DNA from 2 places in the Bacillus sp. JJ1609 genome. Region 1 is predicted to be linked to the other one. Evidence: riboswitches for the same ligand, from Rfam matches in the RefSeq annotation. Region 1 holds a riboswitch; the other holds the start of a gene.
The links. A riboswitch is a leader RNA that binds a small molecule or an ion and turns the genes downstream of it on or off. The one in region 1 is predicted to bind cyclic di-AMP.
Positions count from the first base shown of each region.

Region 2: linked by a shared signal. The riboswitch ahead of V7654_RS08545 (cation:dicarboxylate symporter family transporter) and the one ahead of V7654_RS07545 (APC family permease) in region 1 are both predicted to bind cyclic di-AMP.

Region 1 covers NZ_JBALSS010000006.1:591,473-595,674, forward strand. The annotation lists gene V7654_RS07520 (LysM peptidoglycan-binding domain-containing protein) at 1-95, opposite strand, end outside; gene V7654_RS07525 (MarR family transcriptional regulator) at 514-897, shown strand; gene V7654_RS07530 (LysE family translocator) at 1,038-1,634, shown strand; gene V7654_RS07535 (NUDIX hydrolase) at 1,683-2,117, shown strand; gene V7654_RS07540 (bacitracin ABC transporter ATP-binding protein) at 2,195-2,323, opposite strand; cyclic di-AMP (ydaO/yuaA leader) riboswitch at 2,457-2,598, shown strand; gene V7654_RS07545 (APC family permease) at 2,750-4,202, shown strand, end outside.
Region 2 covers NZ_JBALSS010000007.1:140,906-145,107, reverse strand. The annotation lists gene V7654_RS08555 (STAS domain-containing protein) at 1-197, opposite strand, end outside; gene V7654_RS08550 (GNAT family N-acetyltransferase) at 537-1,004, shown strand; gene V7654_RS08545 (cation:dicarboxylate symporter family transporter) at 1,064-2,320, opposite strand; cyclic di-AMP (ydaO/yuaA leader) riboswitch at 2,435-2,576, opposite strand; partial or broken gene V7654_RS08540 (GNAT family N-acetyltransferase) at 2,867-3,286, shown strand; gene V7654_RS08535 (phosphatase PAP2 family protein) at 3,309-3,821, opposite strand; gene V7654_RS08530 (DUF4257 domain-containing protein) at 4,173-4,202, opposite strand, start outside.

The DNA of each region.
Region 1 (4,202 bases):
AACCCGTTTATATCGGTAATTTGCGTGATGGTCACTTGATAACGGCTAGCAATCTGCCATAATGACTCTCCTCTTTGGACAACATGAATGAACATAATGAACCTCCCTTGGGAAAAAGTCCTACAATAAGGTATGAGGAAAACATTCATTATATGTTGGTAGGAAACCGTTTATCCGGGTTCTTTTCTAAAGAGACTTTTCCAAATGACTACCTCTTGGTTACCTAAAAAAAACAAAAACTAGAAAAAGAGAACACCAATGAAGCCTCTTGGTTACCTAAAAAAACAAAAACTAGAAAGAGAGGGCACCAATGAGCTTCTTGGTTACCTAAAAAAAAACTGAAAAAAGAAGACGCAATGGTATGCAGAATAAAGGAGGACGATAATCCCCTTGAGATTTGCTACATATAGAATGCGCTTTAATTTAAAAAAATTTCACAAGGAAACACACTTCCTAATGCAGTAAAATAAAGAGAAGCAAGTGGCGTAAAATAACTTATAAGGAGTGGGCAGGATGGGCGCATGGGGAACAGGATTGTGGGAAGATGATCTGGCATGTGATATCCAGGATGAATGGAACGATCTTCTTGATGAAGGGATGAGTCCGCGCAAAGCTGCGAAAATCATCTTGAAATCGTGGCTGGAGGAGCTCGAGGATTATGATGATGACATAGAGCGTCAGCCTGATGAATCGATTCTTTATATTTCACTTGCAGCCCTCCAAATGAGGCATAGGGCATTGACGATTGGCATTAAAAAGAAGGCGATCGAGCTGATCGATAAAGGTGCCGATCTTGAATTGTGGAAAGATAGCGAAATTCAGGATTACGAGGAACGAAAGAAGTTTCTCATTGAATTCAAGGAGAAACTTGAACAGACAAGGGCAAGGTTTTTTTGACACTATAAACATTGATGTTTTCCAAAGGGAATATGAAAAAGCTGCTGAACAAAGCGGACAAGAAAATAGCGGGGCAAATCACACAGGAAGTTATACTTGACGTGTTGGAGGAATGCCTCTGTTGAAAGGATTTATTGAGAATGTTATTGCTAAAAAGTATCATCCTGGGTTTTTCAGTATCAGCTCCTGTTGGGCCGATCGGGTTGCTGTGTATTCAAAGAGTTCTCTCAAGAGGAAGATTGGCAGGAATCCTGACAGGATTTGGAGCTGTGACGGCGAATATCATTTATGCGAGTATCGCCGCATTCGGTTTTTCGGTAGTGTCCGCATTTTTGATCGAGCAGCAGGTTCTATTGAAGCTGATCGGTTCAGCGTTTTTATTTTTCCTGGGGGTAAAAACATTTCTGAAAAAGCCAGCCAGTTCAGCAGCAAATCTGCAGGGGGAAAGCCATTTGGGCATGTACCTGTCCACCTTCTTATTGATGATTACAAATCCAGTCACTATCCTTAATTTTACCGCGATGTTTGCGGGACTGGGATTTGTTCAGGGCTCAGATACAGGTTTGACAGCTGTAACGCTGATTGGCGGAGTATTTTTTGGTGCAGCCTTATGGTGGGTAATGCTCAGCTTCATCGTCAGCTTTTTTAAAAATAAGATCACTCCGCATTTAGGTCTGGTCAATAAGATGGCTGGTTTGCTGATTATCGCACTGGGAATTTTAGCGTTTGTAAAATAGTACTTATTGGAGATAGCCATAAAAACTCACAATATAGGGGGAACAGGTATGGATCTTTGGGTAGGTTCTGCTGGAGTCTGTATCAATCATCATGGGGAAGTGCTGATGGTTCGGCAAGGTAAAGAAGATGAAGAAAAGCTTTGGGCTATTCCGGCAGGAGGGGTAGAGCTGAATGAAACTTCTGAAGAATGCTGTATCAGGGAAGTGTTTGAGGAAACGGGATATGAAGTTGAGATCGTCAGGCCTTTATACATAAAAACAGGTAAGTCTTTTGGGATTGATATTAAGGTCCAATATTTTGAAGTGATGATAACAGGTGGAGAACCGCGGATTCAGGATCCAGACGGATTGATTCATGAAATAGCGTGGAAAAAATTAAGTGATATGAATGTAACGGACTTCGGTTTTCCAGAAGATCTAGCATTCCTCCTAAATTTTATCAGGGAAAAAAGCCTTCAGGAGATAGAGGGATGGAGTGATTAAAACATATACCTCATAGATCCTAAAAAAGCTGCCAAGCTGGCAGCTTTTTTAATACCTCTTTTAATCAAATGGGGTAGTTATTTACTATCACTTTCCTCCATATGATTAACTTCTTCAAAGTCAGGACCGCCATATAGCAGGTTAATTTCCACGGTAAGCTTTTTTAAAAATTCATCAGATATTAAGGGTTCATTTTCTTTAAACATATTATTCCTCCTATTTATCTGGATTAATACTAGAATACACACATGATACGATAATATTCACTTTACTTTTTATAAATAAAATAAATATATTTACTTTTTTATAACACAGGAGTATGATAATCATCGGTTTCAATTTTCTAAATCGCCGAAACCATAAGGTGCGGGGGAACCACTATTGGATTGGTACAAGATCCAGGGGTGAATCCTTTTTAGGTAGGGCTACTCAATGGCCCGAATCCGTCAGCTAACCTCGCAGGCGTTATATGAGAAGGAAGGTGGAGCTTGTAAGGCACAGGAATTATTATGTCTGCAGGTCTATTAATAATGGCTTGGGCATTTTTTTATGCCTTTTTAACGAAAAAATGAAGTTTATTTATTAAAGCAACTGGGAAACATACCTTCATTAATACTAGGCGGTGACGATTGATGATTTCATCCATAAAAAGGTTTTTAATTGGCCGACCCTTGAAATCAACTGAATTAGGGGAACAGAAACTGAATAAAACAAAAGCATTGGCGATACTTTCCTCGGACGCCTTATCCTCAGTTGCATATGGGCCTGAACAGATTTTGATTGTGCTTTTTACAATCAGTGCAGCGGCATTTTGGTATTCGATTCCAATAGCAATCGGAGTTTTAATATTATTGACAGCACTTATTCTTTCATATAGGCAGATTATTTTTGCTTACCCACACGGGGGAGGAGCATATGTGGTTTCCAAGGAAAACCTTGGTGTTAATCCAGGACTGATTGCAGGCGGTTCATTATTAGTTGATTACATATTGACAGTAGCTGTAAGTGTCTCTGCAGGTACAGATGCCTTAACCTCTGCTTTTCCTGAATTGCATGATTACAATGTCCTTATTGCTATAATATTTGTTCTGTTTATTACTACTCTTAATCTTAGAGGTGTTACAGAATCGGCCAGCATTTTGGCCTATCCGGTTTATTTATTCGTCTTAGCATTATTCATTTTAATAGGTGTCGGCTTATACAAAATCGTTACTGGAGATATTTCGGGAAATCTTCATGAACCTATTGGGACTCCAGTCGCCGGATTAACATTATTCTTGTTGTTAAAAGCATTTGCTTCTGGCAGTTCGGCATTAACAGGGGTAGAAGCCATTTCAAATGCGATCCCTAATTTCAAAGATCCTGCTCCAAAAAATGCCGCTAAAACTCTAACGGCTATGGGTGCGTTGCTTGCCTTGCTATTTTCGGGAATCGTATACCTGGCTTATTATTACGGTATTGCACCAAATGAAAAGGTAACTGTTGTATCGCAAATTGCTGAAGAAACATTTGGACGCAATTTCATGTATTTCTTCATACAGGGAACAACTGCTTTAATTTTAATCCTTGCTGCAAATACCGGGTATACAGCTTTCCCATTACTGGCAGTGAATCTTGCAAAAGATAAATTTATTCCAAGGATGTTTACAGTCAGAGGGGATCGATTAGGATATTCGAATGGTATTATCATTCTTGCATTGGCGTCGATACTTTTAATTGTATTCTTTAAAGGGCAAACAGAACATTTAATTCCATTATATGCTGTCGGTGTATTCATTCCATTCACTTTGTCACAAACGGGAATGATGGTTAAATGGATTCGCGAAAAACCCGAGGGCTGGGTTACTAAATTAATCATTAATTCTACAGGTGCTGTCATTAGCTTTATTGTCACGCTTATGTTTTTCCTGACAAAATTTGCACAGGTATGGTCGGTATTAATCTTTTTGCCACTCATCATCCTCATGTTCCATCGAATTAAAAAACATTATAACGCGGTTGGAGATCAACTAAGGATTACTACTTGTGAACCTGCTCTTGCTGTTGAAGGGAATGTCATTATTGTTCCTGTGGCAGGAATAACTC
Region 2 (4,202 bases), on a different contig from region 1:
CTTTCTTCATCCCGTTCTACAATATATCCTACTAATTTTTCAGCGTTTTTTAAAAGGTCGATGTTGCCTCTCAGCAAAATATCATGGATCTTGGTTGCTACATTTACAGCTTCTGATAATAACTTCTCTTCGAAAATCCCTCTGTTTGCTCTGATGAACTCGATTACTTCATCCTTTTGAACATAGGTTGCTTCCATTATGTGCACTCCCTTAGATAAATCAAATTTATATGAATATGAAGAAATATTAGTTAACACCATCAGTATAGGTAAAACCTTCTTGTAAGCAACTTTAGCAAAGGTCGTTGGAAAATTCAAATATTTGCAGGAAGCTCAGCTTTAAAATAGTAATGTGGAAGGAATTTAGCTACCTTGCAGCGAAATAGATGATGAAAATTATTATATCGCAAATATAGGTGGAATAAAAATGAGACTAACTGTCAACATCGAGAATGTCATTTCCAGGACTTATGACGAAGACTTTGAAGCCATTGCTGACCAGGATCAGAAAAATGAGAATAGAATGGGAGATTGTTAATGGGCGTCACACTTAAACCAATTACAAAAGAAAACTGGGAAGAAGCCATCGATTTAACCGTTAAAGAGGAGCAGAAGCATTTAATCGCTTCAAATTTATATTCGATTGCAGAGGTCCAGTTTCTTGAAAATTTCAAGGCATCAGGCATTTATTACGAAGAAAAGATGATTGGGTTTGCAATGTATGGAATCGATTCAGACGACAATAATTATTGGATATATCGTTTGATGCTTGATCAGGCTTATCAAGGCAAAGGATTTGGTGCCACATCTGTAAACTTAATTGTGGAAGAGATAAAGTGTATCAATTCAGCAAACATTCCATTTATCATGATTGGCTACCATCCAGAGAATGATGGGGCACGGTATGCATATAAAAAAGCTGGATTTGTTGAAACAGAAATGGCACCATGGGGGGAGCAGCTTGCTGCGTTTTATTTGGGTGATTTAATAGAAACAGTGGAATAAGATGCTCTAAATAAAGATAGCCAGCATGTGGTTTACACCAAGCTGGCTATCTGTTTCTATTAAGAAGCTTTATTTATAGCTGATGAAGTCTTTGCCGGTTTGAAGACACCTTCCCATTTAGCAATAACAATTGCAGCAAGGGAATTACCAACAACATTCACGGCAGTTCTTCCCATATCAAGGATCCTGTCAATACCAGCAATGAATGCCAAGCCTTCAACAGGTAGTCCGACCGTACCCAGTGTTGCTAAAAGAACTACGAAGGAAACACCAGGAACTCCGGCGATCCCTTTTGAGGTCACCATTAATACAAGCATTAAGGATACTTGTTCAGAGATGCTCATATCGATACCGTACATTTGGGCAATGAAGATCGCAGCCAATGCCTGGTAAAGTGTCGAGCCATCCAGATTAAAGGAATAGCCTGTTGGAATAACGAAAGAAGTAATATGTTTAGGTGCTCCTTCTTTCTCCATTTTATCCATGATTCTAGGCAAAACAGTTTCAGAGCTTGCTGTCGAGAATGCTAAAATTAATTCATCTTTTAGTGTTAAAATTAATTTGAAAATATTGTATCCAGCAAGCTTGGCTACAAGACCCAAAACACCAATTACAAAGAAAATCATTGTTCCATATACAGTCAGGACCAGTTTGCCGAGCGGAATCAAGGATTCAAGGCCGAATTTAGATACAGTAACCCCAATCAGGGCGAATACTCCGAATGGAGCGAACTTCATGATTTGGTTTGTTGCATAGAACATTGCGTCAGCCGTTCCTTGGAAAAATGCGATAACAGGTTTTCCTTTTTCACCAATTGCGGAGATTCCTAGTCCAAAAACGAGAGAAAAGAAAATGATCGCCAGCATATCGCCTTCAGCAACTGCTGCAATTGGATTTGTAGGTACGATTTCAACCAATGTAGTAATCATCGATTTTGTTTCCTGTGTTTCAGCAGTATCTACATAACTAGCAATATCGGTTTTATCAAGCTCGCTCATGTTTACCCCAGTTCCAGGGTGGAATACATTTGCAGCGATAATACCTACGATGATCGCAATGGTAGTTATGACCTCAAAATAAAGTAGCGTTTTACCGCCAATTTTACCTAACTGCTTAATATCGCCTACACCAGCAACTGCCACAACAATACTTGCAACAACGATTGGTACGACGATCATCTTAATTAATCGGAGAAAAATATCTCCAATCGGCTGCAGGTAAGAAGCAACAGCAGGATTTCCAAAGAAGACTGCGCCTACAATAATACCAAGAACCAGACCGATAAAAATTTGACCAGCTAAACTGATTTTTTTCATCTGCATTTCCTCACCTTCTGTAAAATTCTATGCTAAAAAAGCAATTGGCAATGGAAACAAGATCTTTCCTCCGCAAAAAAAGACACTTTGGGTGTCTATTAACAGAGTATTCTCCTCTGTTCCCTTAGTCGCTGACGAGGTTAGCTGTCGGGTTAGGAATTGGAAACACAAATCCCCTTCGTAATGAATTCACCCCAGGCGGAAACCGCCGTTTGGTTCCCCCGTTCTTATAAATAAGATTAAGCGGTAAATATTGATTTATATTATATCAATATTATTAATATGTAAATGTTAATTGATTTCCAGAGTATTAGTTTGTATTGAATTCATTAGGAAATAACGTGAATGCTCATGAAAACGGAAGGGGAATTTTTTAATTGCAGAACAAGATTTAATGATGATTTAGTGTTTTAATAACCAGAAGCAAGCCGAACATAAGGAGGATTTTTATTGTTATTCCAGAGTGGAAAGATAAAAGTATGAGAATTAGAAAAAAAGGATGCCGATTTTTTAGCTAAATGGCTATCAAATCCTGTTGTCCTTCAATTTTTTGAGGGAAGGGATCGTTCCTTTGATTTAGATATGGTTAGGGATGTGTTTTTTACATCTGATTCTGATGAAACACGATGCATTGTTCTTTTTGAGGATAAAGAAATAGGCTATATTCAATTTTATGAATTGGGACCGTCTGATCGTTTTGATTTTGGTTTAGACCAATCGGAAATCATATACGGTACAGATCAATTTATTGGAGAAATAAACTATTGGAACAAAGGAATAGGGCAGCTGTTAATGCAATCAATGTTAAATTATTTAATTGAACAAAAAGGAGCGGATCTGGTTATTGTCGATCCGCAAACCTGGAATGAAAGGGCAATAGCCTGTTATGAAAAAGTGGGATTCCAAAGTATAAATTCTTGCCCAAACATGAATGGCATGAAGGAGAACTTCGGGACAGCTGGCTGATGCAATATAAAGCAAAAAAATGTTAGATATCCTCGCCTGATCTATTGCCGGAAAAAATGTGTGTAACTATGCTGGAAAGGGAGCCTAAAATCGCGCTGCCGATTATATCGGACGGATAATGATGTCCAACCCAAATCCTTGAGAATCCTGTTAGTCCAGACATGAAGAGCATGAAGATACCTAGTGTTCGATGATACATGAAAATGGTTGTAGAAGCAGCAAAGGCAAGCAGTGTATGTTTGCTTGGGAAGGTTGAATCCATCTTCGAGGGGATAAGGATTCCTACGCGCCTTTTCTTAAAAGGACGGGGTTTATAAAAAAATAACTTAAATAAACTATGGATAAATAATGTGTAAAAGATTGAGCCGCCGGTTTCAACAGTTAGCCTCTTTTTAAATCGGTTTTTGATCAAAAAAACAACTAAAAACGAAATATATACATACCGGATTCTATTGGAAATGAGAATCATCAATTTATCAACGACCCAATTGCGTCCGGACAGCTGATTGATTAACTGAAATAGTCTAAGGTCCATCGGAGAACTCCTTAAGGTTGTTTTGTTTATTTTCTCCTGGCAATTATGAAACATGTATGGAAATAGAATCAATATTAGCTGGATAAATCAGGACAACAAATAAAGTTTCAGGAGGAGGCGAGTAATAATGGAATTGAGAAGGATAAAAGAAATTAATGAAATAACAGATTTTATCGCAAATCATAACAGCCTGCTACTCAAACATATAAAAGGCCAAATTTATTGAAAATAGGAAATGAAGATGGAAGAGGATTTTTAGAGGGATTAAAACTTTCCCAATTTCATTTTTACCAAAAAAAAATCAAGCACTCGCGTAGCTGCTTGAAAAATAATGCAGCAAACTTCTTTCTGTCAGGCTGAGGTATTGTTTTTTTCATTGCC